DNA from 4 places in the Arthrobacter sp. YAF34 genome. Region 2 is predicted to be linked to each of the others. Evidence: predicted binding sites of a transcription regulator. Region 2 holds the regulator's gene; each other region holds the start of a gene.
The links. Region 2 encodes LexA, which represses DNA repair genes until DNA is damaged. Its sites were predicted from a motif close to TCGAACANNTGTTCGA; they were not measured.
Positions count from the first base shown of each region.

Region 1: the regulator LexA is predicted to act here: its motif matches at 1,466-1,481, upstream of ruvA (Holliday junction branch migration protein RuvA).
Region 3: the regulator LexA is predicted to act here: its motif matches at 3,190-3,205, upstream of AB4Y72_RS12950 (LysM peptidoglycan-binding domain-containing protein).
Region 4: the regulator LexA is predicted to act here: its motif matches at 1,238-1,253, upstream of AB4Y72_RS17075 (shikimate dehydrogenase).

Region 1 is NZ_JBFRCV010000001.1:64,324-68,641, reverse strand. Features, by position in the region: gene ruvB (Holliday junction branch migration DNA helicase RuvB) at 1-679, opposite strand, end outside; gene ruvA (Holliday junction branch migration protein RuvA) at 672-1,325, opposite strand; gene ruvC (crossover junction endodeoxyribonuclease RuvC) at 1,507-2,094, opposite strand; gene AB4Y72_RS00340 (YebC/PmpR family DNA-binding transcriptional regulator) at 2,143-2,898, opposite strand; gene pdxT (pyridoxal 5'-phosphate synthase glutaminase subunit PdxT) at 2,902-3,603, opposite strand; gene AB4Y72_RS00330 (MurT ligase domain-containing protein) at 3,696-4,318, shown strand, end outside.
Region 2 is NZ_JBFRCV010000002.1:373,905-378,222, forward strand. Features, by position in the region: gene hflX (GTPase HflX) at 1-231, shown strand, start outside; gene AB4Y72_RS04080 (ATP-dependent DNA helicase) at 224-2,368, shown strand; gene lexA (transcriptional repressor LexA) at 2,441-3,190, opposite strand; gene AB4Y72_RS04090 (LysM peptidoglycan-binding domain-containing protein) at 3,554-3,931, shown strand; gene AB4Y72_RS04095 (histidinol-phosphate transaminase) at 4,011-4,318, shown strand, end outside.
Region 3 is NZ_JBFRCV010000009.1:179,593-183,910, forward strand. Features, by position in the region: gene dinB (DNA polymerase IV) at 1-605, opposite strand, end outside; gene AB4Y72_RS12935 (hypothetical protein) at 853-1,380, shown strand; gene AB4Y72_RS12940 (polyprenyl synthetase family protein) at 1,377-2,471, shown strand; gene AB4Y72_RS12945 (Rv2175c family DNA-binding protein) at 2,672-3,025, opposite strand; gene AB4Y72_RS12950 (LysM peptidoglycan-binding domain-containing protein) at 3,331-4,318, shown strand, end outside.
Region 4 is NZ_JBFRCV010000015.1:18,234-22,551, forward strand. Features, by position in the region: gene AB4Y72_RS17065 (MFS transporter) at 1-99, opposite strand, end outside; gene AB4Y72_RS17070 (IclR family transcriptional regulator) at 469-1,209, shown strand; gene AB4Y72_RS17075 (shikimate dehydrogenase) at 1,351-2,232, shown strand; gene AB4Y72_RS17080 (bifunctional sugar phosphate isomerase/epimerase/4-hydroxyphenylpyruvate dioxygenase family protein) at 2,232-4,226, shown strand; gene pcaH (protocatechuate 3,4-dioxygenase subunit beta) at 4,269-4,318, shown strand, end outside.

The sequences.
Region 1 (4,318 bases), on a different contig from region 2:
GCAGGAGCCGGTTGGCGATGCGTGGCGTGCCCCGGGACCGTCCGGCGATCTCGCTGAAGCCTGCCGAGTTGACCTTGAGGTCCAGCAGACCGGCCGAACGGCGCAAAACCAGTTCCAGCTCCTCGACGGAGTAGAACTCAAGGTGGCCGGTGAAACCGAAGCGGTCACGCAGGGGCCCAGGGAGCAGGCCGGCCCGCGTGGTGGCGCCGACCAGGGTGAAGGGCGGCAGTTCCAGCGGGATGGCCGTGGCGCCGGCCCCCTTGCCGACGACGATGTCGACGCGGAAATCCTCCATGGCCATGTACAGCATTTCCTCGGCCGGACGGGACATGCGGTGGATCTCGTCAAGGAACAGAACCTCACCCTCGGAGAGTGAGGACAGGATCGCAGCGAGGTCGCCCGCGTGCTGGATGGCCGGGCCGCTGCTGATCCGCAACGGGACGTTCATCTCGGCGGCGATGATCATGGACAGCGTGGTCTTGCCCAGGCCGGGCGGCCCGGAGAGCAGCACGTGGTCCGCGCTGCGGCCGCGCATGCGCGAGGCTTCCAGGACGAGGGACAGCTGCTTGCGGACGCGGTGCTGGCCCACGAAGTCGTGCAGGTTCTTCGGCCGCAGGGCGGCTTCGATGGCGCGTTCCTCCGGCTCCTCGCCGCCGGAGACGATCGACGGCTCAGCCACGCGCGCCTACCCGGTTTCCGGCGCGGGCGCCGTCCTGTCCCAGCCAGCGCAGCGTCGCGCGGAGGATCTCCGCCACATTGCCGTTCGCGGCGAGGTCGGGGGAATCGGCGAGGGACTTGTCGATGCTGGCGGCGGCATCCTTTTCGGACCAGCCGAGGCTGGTCATCGCCGCGATGACCTGCGGCTTCCACACGGATTCCGCCGAAGCCAGGGGGGCGGCCGCACCGGCCGCGCCGGCGGTGCCGTGCGGTACGAGCTTGCCGGCGAGTTCCAGCACGATCCGCCCGGCCACCTTCGGCCCGATGCCTGGGACCTTCGTGAAGGCCTTGCCGTCGCCGGAGTGGGCGGCGACCCGGATGGCTTCCGGTTCGTGGACGGCCAGCACGGCCAGCGCGAGCCGGGGACCGACGCCGCTGACGCTGAGCAGGACATCGAACACTTCCCGCTCGTCATCGCTGGCGAAGCCGAAGAGGGTCAGGGAGTCCTCCCGCACAATCAGGGACGTGAACAGCTTCCCCTCGTCCCCTACACGGAGCCCGCTGAGGGTCTGCGGCGTGGCGTTGACGCTCATGCCGGCGCCGTTGAGGTCGATCACGGCCGAGGACAGGCCAACGTGCGCAACGGTTCCGCGAAGAAAACTGATCAAGGCCGGGCTCCTGGGATGACAGCGAAAAATACGACGGCGAACATACAGACAGCGGATTTACAGGCGGCGCATATACAGACGGCGCTTGTACAAGCAGCGTTTATACGTGCAGCGCGTATACATGCGAGCAACCCGGCTATCCGAACATATCTACGAATAGGTTAGCAAGCGGGGCCGACATTCAGCGGGCACGGCGCGCTTTTGCCTCCGCGTCGGCCCACGCCCGCTGGGCCGGGGTAAGGGACTGGCTGCCCGGCCCCGTGGTCACTGCCTCCTTGGGGGAAGTGCCGCTTCCTGACCGCCAGGCGTGGGTGATGGCCAAGGCCAGGGCATCGGCGGCGTCGGCGGGGCGCGGCGGCGCGTCCAGCCGGAGGATCTTGGTCACCAGCTTGGTGACGGCATCCTTGTTGGAGGTACCGCTTCCCGTGACGGCGGCTTTGACCTCCGACGGCGTGTGCAGCGCCACCGGGATGCCGCGGCGCGCGGCGGCCGCAATGACCACCCCGGAAGCCTGCGCCACCCCCATGACGGTGCTGACGTTGAGTTGGGAAAAGACCCGTTCCACGGCCAGGACGTGCGGCTCGTACTTGTCCAGCCACTCGTCGATGGATGTGGCAATGACGAGAAGCCGCTGGTCCAGGCTCTCCTCGGGTGAAGTTCCCACGACGCCGAAGGCCACCATGGTGGCTCGGCGGTTCTTTTCGACGTCCACGACGCCGATGCCGCAACGGGTGAGGCCCGGATCAACCCCCAGGACGCGCAGCGTCACGGCGGGGCCGTCAAGACCGGGCCTCAACGTCCCGGCGAGGTGACAGGGTCACTCCGCTTCCAGTGCGGCCTGCACTTCGTCGCTGAGGTCCGCGTTGCTGTAAACGTTCTGGACGTCGTCGAGTTCTTCCAGGGCGTCCACGAGCTTCATGAACTTCTTGGCGGCGTCGAGGTCCAGCGGCACCTGCATCGAGGGCACGAACTCGGCCTCGTCGGTGTCGTACTCGATCCCGGCTTCCTTGAGCGCGTCACGGATGGCCTGCAGGTCGGTGGGCTCGGAGTGGATCTCGAAGCTGTCCCCGTTGTCCTTGACCTCCTCGGCGCCGGCGTCCAGGACGGCCATCAGCACGTCGTCCTCACTCAGGCCGTTCTTCGGCAGCGAGACGACGCCCTTGCGGCTGAAGAGGTAGCTGACCGACCCGGGGTCCGCGATCGTGCCGCCGTTGCGGGAGATGGCGAGCCGGACCTCGGAAGCGGCGCGGTTCTTGTTGTCCGTGAGGCACTCGATCAGGAGCGCCGAACCCTGCGGGCCGCGGCACTCGTACATGATCTCGGTGTAGTCAACGACCTCGCCGGTGAGGCCGGCGCCGCGCTTGATGGCGCGGTCGATGTTGTCAGCGGGCACCGAGGTCTTTTTGGCCTTGGTGACAGCGAGTTCCAGGCTCGGGTTGCCGGAGAGGTCCGGGCCGCCCATGCGCGCGGCGACTTCGATGTTCTTGATCAGCTTGGCGAAGGACTTGGCCCGCCGGCTATCGAGGATCGCCTTCTTGTGCTTGGTCGTCGCCCATTTGGAGTGGCCTGACATGCTTTACGCTTCTCCTCTGATCATTCGAATAAACAGTTCATGCACGCGCTTCTCCCCCGTTACTTCCGGGTGGAAGGAGGTGGCCAGCAGCTGGCCGGAACGCACAGCAACAATTCTAGCCGTCCCGTCCAGCGACTCGGGGTGACCGGCCTTGGACGGTTCCACCTGGGCGAGGACCTCGACGCCGTCGCCCACACGCTCCACCCAGGGACCGCGGATGAAGACGGCGTGGACCGGGGCCACCACACCGCCGGCGGCGCTGAAGTCCAGCCCCCCGAAGTCGAGGTCCGTCTCGAAGGACTCGCGCTGCCGGCCGAAGGCATTGCGGCGAACGGTGATGTCCAGGCCGCCGAAGGTCTGCTGCGGGTTTCCGGCCAGGTCCATCGCCGGGTCCGCGATCTCGTCCGCCAGCAGGATCATTCCGGCGCAGGAGCCGTAGACGGGCAGGCCCGCCTGGATGCGTTCGCGCAGCGGTTCGCGGAGCCCGAAGATCCGGGACAGCTTGTCGATCGTGGTCGATTCGCCGCCGGGGATGATGAGCCCGTCCAGGCCGTCAAGTTCGGCGGGGCGGCGGATTCCGACGCCGGCGGCGCCGGCGGATTCCACAGCGTGCAGATGCTCCCGGAAATCGCCTTGGAGCGCCAGGACGCCGATCCGGAGACCTGTTCCCACGCGGGAAACAGGGGAAAGAGAGGGGGAGGTCATCCCCACAGCATAATGCGCCGCGCCGGCCCGGGATGCATGCGCCGGGCCCGGCTGTCCCGGTTCCATGCCTCCGCTGGGATATATTACAGAGCATGCTTTACTACAGCGTTCCGCTCGGCAAGCTCGTCCGCCGGGTCTCCCGGCTCAGGGGCGGAGGCTCGGCCCTTCCCGGGCTAGTGGTCGAAAAAATCGATCCCGGTTTTATGCAGCGGACACTGTCCAGCCTGCCGCTGGGGGTCGCCGTCGTCAGTGGCACGAACGGCAAGACCACCACCACGAAAATGGTGGTGGAGCTGCTGGAGAGCCAGGGGCTGAAGGTCTTCACAAACCGCACCGGCAGCAACTTCACCCGCGGCGTGGCCGCGGCACTCCTGGGCGAGGTGGACTGGCGGGGCCGGCTGGATGCCGACGTCGCAATCCTGGAACTGGACGAGGCCCATGCCGTCCACTTCGTGAACAAGGTCCCGCCGAGGTACAGCCTCCTGCTCAACGTCCTCCGCGACCAGCTGGACCGTTTCGGCGAGATCGACAAGACGGCCGAGCTGCTTCAGCACATCGCGTCCAAGACCACCGGGACCGTGGTCCTGAACCGCGAAGACCCCCGCGTCGCCCGGATCGCCGGGACCCTCGACGGGCCCGAGGTGCTTTACTTCGGACTGGACGACTCCCTGCTGAGCACCTTCCCCAACGACGACGAAATGCGCGCCGCCCCGGG
Region 2 (4,318 bases):
ACGGGCGAAGGCATCCCGGAACTGCTCAAGGCCATCAGCGACGGCATTCCGCGGCCGGGCGTGAAGCTTGAACTGCTGATCCCGTACAACCGCGGGGATCTGCTCAACAAGCTCCACGAGACCGACGCCGAGATCCTCAGCCTGGACCACGAGGAAACCGGGACGCGTGCCGTGGTGAAGGTGCGCGAAGGACTCGCCGCTGAACTGGATCCCTTCATCAGCAATGACTGAGGCCGCTCTGAACCAGGCTGACGCCGGATCTGATCGTGACGAACCGGCCGACGCCGCGGCCGCTGATGCTGCCGACTCCGCCGACGCGGCGGGTCGGGGCGCGGCCGGCGAGGAGTTCGTGGTTGAACTGCTCGACCGTGCCGTGTCCGGCATGGGCGGCCAGAGCCGCGACGGCCAGCACGAAATGGCCCGGCAGGTGGCGCGCGCAATCGACAGCGGCGACCACCTGCTGGTCCAGGCCGGCACCGGCACCGGCAAGTCATTGGCGTACCTGATTCCGCTGATCGCCCATTCGCTGACCAGCGACAAGCCCACCCTCGTCTCCACCGCCACCCTGGCCCTGCAGACACAGATCGTCGGCCGGGACCTGCCCAGGCTGCTGAAGACCATCACCCCCGCCTTGGAACGGCCCGTCAAGGTTGCCCTGGTGAAGGGCCGCGCCAATTATGTGTGCCGGCACAAACTCGAGGGCGGGTTCCCGTCCGAGGAGCCGTCCGAGGGGCAGCTGTTTTCCCTTGGCGAGGACACGTCCGTGCCGCACTTCGCTGCCGCCCTGGGCGGCCCGTCCTCCCAGCTCGGCAAGGAAGTGGTCCGCCTGCGTGAGTGGGCCGAGGAGACGGCGACGGGGGACCGCGACGAGCTCATGCCCGGTGTCACCGACCGCGCCTGGCGCCAGGTCTCGGTAACGTCCATGGAGTGCCTCGGCGCCCAGAAATGCCCGCTCGCCGCCGAATGCTTCAGCGAGCTGGCACGGCAAAACGCCGCGGACGCCGACGTCGTCGTCACTAACCACGCCATGCTCGCCGTCAGCGCCTTCGAGGGCCTGGCGGTCCTGCCCGAATACGACGTGGTGGTGGTGGACGAGGCGCACGAACTTCAGGACCGGGTCACGGGCGCGGTGTCCGGTCAGCTCTCGGTGGCAATGGTGCACGCTGCCGCTTCGGGGGCCCGGAAGCACACGGGTATCACCGTGGACGCGCTGAACAATGCCGCGTCCCATCTGGAACTGGCCATCGATGGCGTGCCCAGCGGGTTGATGCCCAACGGCCTGAACAGTGAGCAGCTGGATTGCGTCGACCAGCTGCGGGACGCCTGCCGTGCCGCGCTGTCCGATTCCAAGGGGGACAGCTCGACGCCGGCCGACGGCGGTCGCCAGCTGGCCCGGTCACGCCTGATGGTCATCCTGGAACTCTGCGAACGGCTCCTGGCCGCACGCGAAAACCGCGAAGTCGTCTGGTTTTCCCGCAACAGCAGCTTTGACCCGGCCCAGGGCTACTCCCAGCCGGACGAGAGCGCGCCGGCGTTGATCAATGTTGCCCCGTTGAGCGTTGCGGGGCGTCTGCGTGAGGGACTGTTCGCGGATCACACCGTGATCCTGACCTCGGCCACACTGGCCATCGGGGCAGCGTTCGAGCCGGCCGCCGGAGGCCTCGGCCTCGTGGGCAACGGCGCCCCGAGCTGGACCGGCGTCGACGTCGGGTCACCTTTCGACTATCCGAAACAGGGCATCCTCTACGTCGCCCGGCATCTGCCCAAGCCCGGCCGGGGGACTTCTCCCGAGGCCCTGGACGAACTCGAGAAGCTGATCCGGGCGTCCGGCGGCGGTGCCCTGTGCCTGTTCTCGTCGCGGCGTGCTGCCGAGGAGGCGGCCGAGGCCATGCGGCCCCGGCTGGACGTCAGCATCCTCTGCCAAGGGGAATCGAGTATGACGGCGCTGGTGCGGCAGTTTGCCGATGAGCCGGACACGTGTCTGTTTGGCACCATGTCCCTCTGGCAGGGTGTGGACGTACCGGGCGTGTCCTGCCGGCTGGTGGTCATTGACCGGATTCCGTTCCCGCGGCCGGACGACCCGCTGATGACGGCGCGATCCCGGGCCGTGGCCCAGGCCGGCGGCAACGGCTTCATGTCAGTTTCGGCGACGCACGCCGCGATCCGGCTCGCCCAGGGGGCCGGGCGGCTGATTCGTTCGACCTCGGACAAGGGTGTGGTGGCAGTGCTGGACTCGAGGCTGTCCACGGAGCGCTACGGCGGGTTCCTGCGCGCCGCGCTTCCCCCGTTCTGGCCCACCACCGATCCTTCGATTGCCCTCGCGGCGCTGGAGCGGCTTGCCATGGACCCCGGACAGCCGGCCAAGTAGGCCGCTGGGAGTTTGAGTGCGGGGCCCCGTCCGACTCCGGACGGGGCCCTCACGCGCTGTTGCTGGCGGGAGTCAGAGGGAGCGGAGCACCGACACGACTTTGCCCATGATGACGGCGTGATCGCCGAGGATGGGCTCGTATTGGGTGTTTTGCGGCAGCAGCCAGGTGTGCCCGTCCCGTTGCCGGAACGTCTTGACGGTGGCTTCGTCGTCCAGCAGTGCGGCCACAATGTCGCCATTCACGGCGTCACCCTGGCGACGGACAACCACCCAGTCGCCGTCGCAGATGGCGGCATCAATCATCGAGTCGCCCGCCACTTTGAGCATGAACAGCTCGCCATGGCCCACAAGCTGGCGCGGCAGGGGCATGACGTCTTCGACCACTTGGTCGGCGAGAATCGGGCCGCCAGCCGCGATCCGTCCGACGAACGGCACCATTGCCGTGTCGGTGGCGCTGGCGAGTTCAGTCACGGACAGGCCGCCGACGGCGCGCAGGCCGCTGGACTTCTCGACGCCCGAAATGGGCGTGGTCCCTTCGTCCAAAGTCAGTGGCATGAGCACTTCCATCGCCCGCGGACGTTTCGGGTCCCGCCGCAGGTAACCGAGTTTTTCCAGCTGGGAGAGCTGATGGGTCACGCTGGACAAGCTGGCGAGTCCGACCGTGTCGCCGATCTCCCGCATGGAGGGCGGATAGCCGTTGTCCGTGACGGAGCGCTGGATGGTCTCCAGGATTTTCTTCTGCCGGACGGTGAGGCTCTTGGGGGCCCGTGCGGGCTGGGCGCTCCGTGAGCTGGCCCTGCCGCCGGTGGCTTGTGCTGCCATGTTCGCCAACGCCTTTCCGATCCACCCGGCCGCCGTGGCTGCTGTCACCGGGAACTTCCGGCCTGAATTGTCAGACCCTCCTGATCAACTACCGATGAACGAGTTCACGAGTGGTTGTTCTTTCCCTCAAAAGTAGGCCAGCCGCAGAACTTTTTCAAACATTTGTTCTAGCGAGTCTCGACATCGTTCGTCACTAAGTGCTAAAACAGAACAAGCATTATTCGAATATGTGTTCGATAAGTTGATTCGAGCTTCCAAAGCTTCGAGAACACTGTTCGGTTCTATGTTCGAAGGTTCGGCCGGTTGGCGGCGCGTATGTGGAGCACGCCGGGCGGCACCGTATGGTCCAGGAGGGCTCAATTCATGTCAGCAGCAAGCGCGATTCATGGCACATTCGTTCACAACGCCCCGGACCACCGGCCCAAGCAGGCGCCGCTGCGGCTCACCCGGCGCGGCCGGTTCGTCTTCTTCGGCGTCCCGCTGATCCTGCTGGCCGCGCTGCTTCTCTCGCTCGGCGGATTTCTCAACGCGCCCGCGAAGGCTGCCGATTCCGCCGGACAGCTCTCGGTGACGCCGACCGTTTCCGTGACGGTGCAGCCGGGGGAGTCGCTCTGGGCCATTGCGGGGTCCGTGGCGCCGGAGCGTGATCCCCGTGACGTCGTCGCCGATATCGTCCAGCTGAACAACCTGGACGCTGCACGCGTGATGCCGGGCCAGCGTCTGTTCGTCCCGTCCAAGTAACGCCCCGCCAGTACCGTGTCAGTACCGGCGGTGGCGTCACGGTTTCGGTGCCAGCGGCGCAACCACTTAAACTGGTCACGTGACTGACCAGCTTGAGCGCCTCAACCGACTGCCCCTCCGAACCAATCTGCGCGGCCTGCGTCCGTATGGCGCGCCCCAGTTGGACGTCCCCATCCTGCTCAACGTCAATGAGAACACCCACGGTGTCCCGGCCGACGTACGCGCGGCCATCACCGAAGCCGTGAGCACCGCCGCCGCCGGGCTGAACCGCTACCCGGACCGGGAGTTCACGGAATTGCGTGAGGCCCTCGCCGAATACCTTGGCCACGGCCTCACCGCGGAGCACATCTGGGCCGCGAACGGTTCCAACGAAGTCCTCCAGCAGAT
Region 3 (4,318 bases), on a different contig from region 2:
CCCACTCCCCACAAGGCGCCGACGGGAAGGCTGTGCAGGTAGGCAACGGTATCCTCGGGCCGGATCAGCAGCAGCCCATCGGGTTTGCATCGGGTGGACGCGATCTTGGCCACGAATTTGCTCGCGGCGATTCCCACCGAGGCCGTGATCCCGAGTTCCCGCGAAACGCGGGCCCGGATCAGCTCGCCGATCTCCCGCGGCGGACCGAGACGCCGGATGGCTCCCCCGACGTCAAGGAACGCCTCATCGACGCTGAGCGGCTCCACGAGGTCGGTGATGGACCCGAAAATGCCCATGATCTGTCCGGAAACTTCGTAGTAGAGCTTATGGCGGGGCTCGATGATGACCGCCGACGGACACATGCGTGCCGCAACCACCATGGGCATCGCCGATCTGACGCCGAAGGCCCGGGCCTCGTAGGACGCTGACAGCACCACCGACCGGTCTGCCGGGTACCCCACAATGACGGGCTTTCCTTTTAGCTCCGGACGGCTGCGCAGCTCCACCGAGACGAAGAACGCGTCCATGTCCACGTGCAGGATGCTGCTGCGCCGCAGTTCGCGCAGCGCGTCCTCGCTGAGTCGTCCATAGGACGGGAGATCCAGTTGGCGGGTCGACGGGAGCTGAGCCTGGGCATGGGCCTGAGCTGGTGTCCGGGGCTGTACATTAGGGCGCACAACCGGCTGCGCTCTGTGCTGTTCTCGGTACGGTTCTGTGCCCGGTCTTCTGTACGGTTCTCTGCTCTCTTCGCCCTGCTGTTTGTCTGCATCCGTCCCCACGCCTTCAATCCTATGCCCGGGGACTGACTAAACTGGAGGCTGATTCCGCATCAACACCAGGAGGAAAATCCCTGTGAAGGTATTTGGACAGCACAAACGTGCCGCAGCGGCCATCGCGGCGGCGGGCACGTTACTGGCGTTGACCGCATGCACGCCTGCCGGCCCCGGAGCCTCGGCGGCGTCGTCGGTATCGACGTCGGCAGCATCGCCGCAGTCCTCCACGACGGCGCAGCCAAGCCCTTCCGCGCAGCCCGGCACCTCGGCCACGGTCGGCGCCCTGGTTCCCGGTTTCCCGCAGAAGCTGCTGCCTGTCATGCCCGGAGCCAAACTGGTGTCCAGCAGCTTTGACAAGACCACGGTGCCCGCCACCGTGGCCCTGGTCGGCAGCATCTCCGCCCCCGCGGCCGACGTGCTGGCGTTCTACACGAAGGGGCTTAAGGCACAGGGCTTCAAGGCCGTCCCCGGCGAATCCGTGGGCACCCTTCCCTCGAAGGACTTCCTGCGCGGGGACAACGAGACAGTCAACATCTCGGTCATGGATACCGGCGGCCTGTCCACGTTCACGATCGGCGCGAACGTCGCTGCCGAGTCCGTCAAGTGACCCTCGCCGAACAGCTGCGGCTCGAGCAGGCGGACTTCGTCGCCTCAGTCGCCGGCAAGCTCACGGATTTCCTGACCAGCCGCCAGGCCGTCATGTCCGCAATCTCACAGGACATCGATCCGCTGATGGGTTCGATCTCGAATCTGGTCACGGGCGGTAAGCGCCTCCGGGCCCTCATGTGCTACTGGGGCTGGCGCGGCGCCGGCGGGGAGGCCGGGGCGGCCGAGGTGGTGACGGCGGGCTCGGCCCTGGAGCTGTTCCAGGCCGCAGCCCTGATCCATGACGACATCATTGACCGTTCGGATACCCGCAGGGGCGGCCCCAGCGTGCACCGCCGCTTCAGCGAACTGCACGAGACCCAGGGCTGGGCGCTGGACAGTGAGCGGTTTGGCCACGCGGCCGCCATCCTTACAGGTGACCTCTGCTTGTCCTTCAGCGAGGAATCCTTCACTGAAATCGGACACCGTGCCGCTTCCGGCAGCCCGGCGCGGCTGATCTTCAACCTCATGCGGGCCGAAGTGATGGCAGGGCAGTATCTGGACATCCTGGAAGAAGTTGCCGGGCCCCGGCGGGACCGGGCCGGTGCGGTCAGCCGGGCACAGTCCATCATCAGGTTTAAGTCCGCCAAGTACTCCACGGAGCACCCACTGGCGCTGGGCGGAGCCCTGGCCGGCGCCGGCGACGAGCTGCTCCGCGGCTACTCCGCCTTTGCCCTGCCGCTGGGCGAGGCGTTCCAGCTGCGCGACGACGTCCTTGGCGTCTTCGGCGACCCCGTCACCACCGGAAAACCTGCCGGGGACGATCTCCGTGAAGGCAAGCGCACGGTCCTGGTGGCGTTCGCCCTGGACCAGGCCTCGCCGGCAGAATCGGAGTTCATCGACGCCAAGCTCGGCAGCCCCGATCTGAGCGACTCCGACATCGCGGAGATCCGCCGCATCATCGTGGAGTGCGGCGCGCTCCAGGCGACGGAAGTGCTCATTGACGAGTTCGGCAAGGCGGCCTACGCCGCCCTGGACCTGCTGCCGCTGGAGGAGCTGCCCAAGACGGCGCTCCGCAAGCTGGCGGAGGCCACTGTCAGCCGCGCCGCCTGAGCCCACCACCCGCTGAGCCCATCCCCAGGGGCCCGGACAGGGTCCCGGAGGCCGAAGAGACCGGCCACCCGCAGCCGCACGGGAGATCCGGTAGCCGGACCATACGCCGCGGGCCGTGCACGGCGACAAACGCTGTACACGGCCCGCAACGGCACGTCCCAAGGGGGTGCGGCCGGCTAGAGGATGCTGGCGGCCGGCCCCTACCAGGCCAAGGACTGTGCCCTGCGCCGGATTTCGGTCTTGCGCCCTTCCCGCAGGGCGTCGATCGGCCGGCCGCGCAGGGACTCGTCCGGGGTGAAGAGCCAGGTGATCAGTTCCTCGTCCGAGTATCCGGCGTCCGAGAGAACAATGATGGTGCCCTTAAGGCTCTCCACTGCGTGGCCGTCCTGGATGAAAGCCGCCGGTACGGAACGGATGCGTCGGTCCCCGATTCTGATGGCCGCCAGCGCACGCTCGTCCAGGAGGGCATGGACCTTGGTAATAGATGCGTTAAGAAGCTGTGCAACATCGGGCAGGGGCAGCCATTCGCCCACGAGGCTTTCTACATTACTCACGGATAAAGATTGCCACGCGCGGTGCCCCGCCGCCTAGTCGACGGCCGGAGAGATGACGGCCGCGGCCGCAGTCATTCGGTCCCGCGGGGCCCGCACCGGCCTACCGGGCACTCCCCCGGCGCGCCCGCGGGCAGGCATTCTGCCGAAATCGGGATTGCGGAATGCCAAACAGTTCTTGTACTAATTCCCAATTCATGAGAGATTCACATAGATCACATTTGTAACAGCTATAACTTTTGTCACACTGGTAACACCAGTTGTACCGGCCAGACCGCAGCGTTGCCGCTGAGAAGAGGATCTTTCGAATGACAACGTCACGTTCGCCACAGCACCACGCGCGGCCCAGCCTGCCGCTGATCGCGGCGACGACGGCGGCGCTGCCCGCCGTCGTCCTGTCCTCGCTGGCGATCGCCCAGCCTGCCGCGGCCGAGCCGCGGGCGCGCGCCGTCCCGGCAACCCTTGCAGCGGCCATGCGGGCCCAGGCAAAGGCGGAAGTGGCAGCCTCCCTCAATGCGGCCCTGATCCCCGCAGCCTCCGTCCCGGCAACCGTGCCAAGCGCGTTGCGCCCGGCGAAGCCGGCTGCTCCCGCCGTCTACACGATCGCCCGCGGCGACACCGTCGGCGCCGTGGCCCGGCGGTACGGCCTGGACACCAATGCCGTCCTCAAGCTGAACAAGCTGCGGGCCAACACCATCATCTATCCGGGCCAGAAGATCAGGCTCACCGGTCCGGCGACGGCCGCGCCGGCCGCCCGGCCCGCTGCCGCTAAGCCCGCGCCCGTTGTTCCCGCCCCTGCTAGTTCCGCCTCAGGCGGGAGCGTCTACATCGTCAAGTCAGGCGACACCCTGGGCGCGATCGCCGCACGCCACGGCGTCGGGCTTTCCCAGGTCCTCAAATGGAACGGGCTCACCATGGGCTCCATCATCTACCCCGGCCAGAAGGTCAAGGTGGGCGGGGCCAGCACGTCCGCTCCCTCCGCCCCGGCCGCAAAACCGGCCGCCACCGCAGTGCCCGCAACGCCGGCGAAATCGGGCTCCTACACCATCAAGTCCGGCGACACCCTTTCGGGCATCGCGGCGCGCAACGGCGTCAGGCTCTCGGACGTCCTGTCCGCCAACCGGCTGACGATGTCCAGCATCATCTACCCGGGGCAGAAGCTCGTCATTCCCGGCGCGCTGACGATCGCGCCGGCCTCGACTTCGCCTGCCGCCACCACGCCGCTCGTGCCCAGCACGTTCCTCGGGTTCAGCTACCCGGCAGCCGTGGTCAGCTCGGCCAACCAGAACAAGGCGC
Region 4 (4,318 bases), on a different contig from region 2:
GTACTCGACGGCGCTGCCCAGGAAGCTGGCAAGGGCCGCCTTCTTCGGCGTCCCTCCTGTGGTGGTACCCGGCGTCGTAGACGGGACAGTGTGGCTCATGGTGTTCCTTTTGTGTGACGACGTTGTCGCGGATGGATCAGGAAGGTCTCGGCTGCCGCTTGTTCACGTGTGGTGCAACCGGAAGTCCGTGGAAAGACCCGGACCAGTAGCCACATGGTGGGAGCTACTTGTGCGATACAGCAATCATGGCTGTGAGCGCAGTCACTTGTCAAGGAAAATAATCACCATCTAGAAATAGCTCTCACTATGTGGGAGCATTGATGCATGAGTGTGAATCAAGCCACAGAAACGCCCGGCCCTCGCGGGTACCCGGCCGAGTCCGTCCCGAAGCCGGGCACGGCCGCCGGAACCGTCAAGACTGACAAAAAGACCGGCAGTAAGGCTGATAAGGAGGACTCGCGGACGGATATGGTGGGCAAGGCCCTGGGTCTGCTGGTCCTCCTCGGCGACGAGCCCCGCGGTGCCAGCGCCGCGGAGATCTCCCGCCGGGCCGAGCTTCCGTTCAGCACCACCTACCGCCTCCTCGGCTCGCTGACGCGGGACGGCTTTGTGGACTATGAACCGGACGGCCGCCGCTACCACCTGGGTCTGCGCGTTTTCCAGTTGGGCCAGCGTGTCTCGAACCACCACGGCTTCGCCGGCACGGCATTGCCCATCCTGCGTCGCGTGACCGAGGAAACGGGCGAGGCCACCATCCTCTCCGTGCGGGACGGCATCCACCACCTCACGGTCAACAAGGTGGACGGGCCGCAGACGTTCCGGGTCACGAGCGACCCCGGCCATCTGGGCGCGCTGCACACCACCTCGGTGGGCAAGGCGCTGGTGGCGTTCGCCGACGACGCCACCCGCGCCCAGCTCACGGACGAACTGCCCCTCGATCCGCTGACCGAGCATTCCATCACCGACCGCGAGGCGTTCCGGGCGGAAATCGAGCTGGTCCGCCGGCGCGGCTACGCCACGATGGACGAGGAAAACGAGCTCGGCATGCGCGCCCTCGCCGTTCCGGTTTTCAACGCCCAGGGCCACGCCTTCGCCTCCCTCGCCACTGCCGTGCCCGTGTTCCGGCTCAGCATGGAGGCCCTTGTGGCCCTGGTGCCCCTCCTGCAGTCGGCCGCGGCGGAGCTGTCCGCCCGGCTGCCCCAGCAGTGAGCCCGCATCGTCACAATATGTTCGTCACTCGAACATACGTGCAACATGTGAACAAAGTCTGTACTGTAATCCCTACCCGGTCCGCCGCGGGCGCCGCAAGCGCCCCGCCCGCCGAGTGCCGTTGTCAAAGGAGCTAACCGGATGAGCAATCGAGCAGAGTCCTTCCTCGTGGGCCTCGTGGGAGACGGCGTCACGCCCTCCCTCACGCCCTACATGCACGAACGCGAAGGCGACGTTCAGGGCCTCCGGTACCTCTACCGCCCCATCGACCTGATCGAACTCGGCCTGCCCGGCCAGGCGGTGGGAGGGCTGCTGGCCGGTGCGCGGAGTCTCGGGTTCAACGGCTTGAACATCACGCACCCCTGCAAGCAGCTCGTGCTCGACTACCTCGACGAGGTCTCCTCCGACGCCCGGTGCCTCGGTGCCGTCAACACCGTCGTCATTCGGGACGGACGCTTCATCGGCCACAACACCGACTTTTCCGGCTTCGCGGCGGCACTGGCCACCGGACTCCCGGGCGCCACCCTGGACCGCGTGGTGCAGCTGGGAGCGGGCGGCGCCGGATCCGCCGTCGCCTACGCCCTGCTCACCGCGGGAGTCCGGGCACTGGACCTTGTGGACACCGATGTGGCGCGTTGCGCCGCCCGCGCGGCCGAACTCGCCGGTTTCTTCCCGGGCCGGACGGTCACCGCCCGGACGACGGCGGAGCTGCCGCAGCTCATGCCGCTGGCCGACGGCCTGGTCCACTGCACTCCCGTGGGCATGGCTGCCCACCCGGGCCTTCCGCTGGACGTGTCCCTCGTGGAGTCCCGGCACTGGGTGGCCGACATCGTGTACCGGCCGATCGACACCGAACTCGTCCGCGCGGCCCGGGCCAAGGGCTGCGAGGTGCTCGATGGCGGCCGGATGGCCGTGGGCCAGGCGGCGGACGCCTTCCGGATTTTCACCGGACGCGAGCCGGACGCGGAGCGCATGCGGTCCCACTTCCTGGACCTTGTGGCCGCGGAAGAGGTGGCCGCGTAATGCGCACCGGGATCGCCACCGTCTGCCTCTCCGGCACCCTGCGGGAAAAGATGCAGGCTTGCGCCGTTGCCGGGTTCGACGGGATCGAAATCTTCGAGCAGGACCTCATTACGTCGCCGCTGAGCCCGGAGGACGTCCGAAAGCTGGCCGCCGACCTCGGCCTGACCCTTGACCTCTACCAGCCGTTCCGCGACTTTGACAGCGTTTCCGAGGACGTGCTCGCCGCGAACCTGCGCCGGGCGGACGCCAAGTTCCGGCTCATGTCCCGCCTGGGCATGGACACCATGCTGCTCTGCTCCAACGTCGGGACGGCAACGATTGACGACGACGATCTCCGGGCCGCCCAGCTCTCCCGGCTAGCGGACCTCGCGGGGGACCACGGCGTCAAGGTCGCCTACGAGGCGCTGGCCTGGGGCAAGTATGTCAACGATTACGAGCACGCCCACCGGCTCGTTGAGACGGTGGACCATCCCAGCCTGGGCACCTGCCTGGACTCGTTCCACATCCTCTCCCGCGACTGGGACACCGCGCCGATCGAGGCCTTCAACCCGGACAAGATTTTCTTCGTCCAGGTGGCGGACGCCCCCAAACTGTCGATGGACGTGCTGTCCTGGAGCCGGCACTACCGGGTGTTCCCGGGCGAGGGCCAGTTCGACCTCGCCAAGTTCATGGGCCACGTGGTCCGCGCCGGCTACACCGGGCCGGTGTCGCTGGAGGTGTTCAACGACGTCTTCCGCCAGGCCGACGTCGAACGCACGGCCGTCGACGCCATGCGTTCGCTGATCTGGCTCGAGGAGCAGAGCGCCCGATGGCTCGAGGCCAACCCGGCCGCGGCTGAAAGCGGTGCGGCCGGCGCTACGGCCCGGCGCCGCTACCCGATGGAGCTCGCCACGCTTCCCCGGGTGGCCGAGCCCGCCGGCTTCAACTTCGCCGAAGTCCGGGCCGGGGACACCGCCGGCCTGGAAACGCTGCTCGGCCAGCTGGGATTCGCGTTCAACGGGCGCCATCGGACCAAGAACGTGCAATTGTGGACCATGGGCCGCGCCCGCTTGATCATCAACGAAGAACCCGCCGCCGGGCAGCAGGCGTCCGCTCCTGCTGCCATTTCCACTGCTATTTCGGCCGTGGGGTTCGACGTCGACTCTCCCGTCATCGCCGCCGCCCGCGCCCAGCAGCTCAAGGCCCCCGCGGTGCCGCGCAAGAGCCAGGCCAACGAGGAAGTCTTCCAGGGCTTCGCAGCGCCGGACTCCACCGAGGTCTTCCTCTGCCAGGGCAGCCCGGACGGCACGGCGGCCTGGGTCGGCGAATTCGGGGAGCCTCACAATCCCGGCGGCGGACTGCCTCCTGCTGTTACAGCCGGCGGCACCGCTCCTGCCGCGGGCCCCGCGGCCGGTGCCGTGATCGACCACGTGAACCTTGCCCAGCCGTGGCAGCACTTCGACGAGGCCGTGCTGTTCTACACCAGCGCCCTCGCGCTGGAACCGCAGCCGTATGCCGAGGTGGCGAGCCCCACCGGGCTGGTCCGCTCCCAGGTGATGCTCACCGAGGACCGGGGCGTCCGCCTGGTGCTGAACCTGGCACCGCTGCTGCAGCAGGAGGCCGCCGGAACAAAAGAGCCCGGCGAGTCAGGGATCGGCCACCGCCGTACCTACCAGGAGCACGTGGCCTTCGCGGTGACTGACCTCGTGGCCACGGCCCGCGCCGCCCGGGACCGCGGCCTGGACTTCCTGCAGATTCCGGCGAACTACTACGAGGACCTCGACGCCCGGTTCGCCCTGGACCCGGACTTTCTGGCCACGCTCCGTGAGCTCAACCTGCTCTATGACCGTGATGCCGACGGCGAATTCCTGCATTTCTACACGGCCACGGTAGGCAGCGTGTTTTTCGAAATGGTGGAACGCCGCGGCGCCTACGACGGCTACGGCGCTCCGAACGCACCCGTGCGGCACGCCGTCCAGTACGACCACCTGCACCAGCTGACTCGCAGTTCCTGATCCCCACCCGAACAACAATCACACCCATGAGAGGAGGCTGCTGTGCCTGAAGAATTGAACCTCGAGATCTTCAACGCCGACCCGGTCACCGA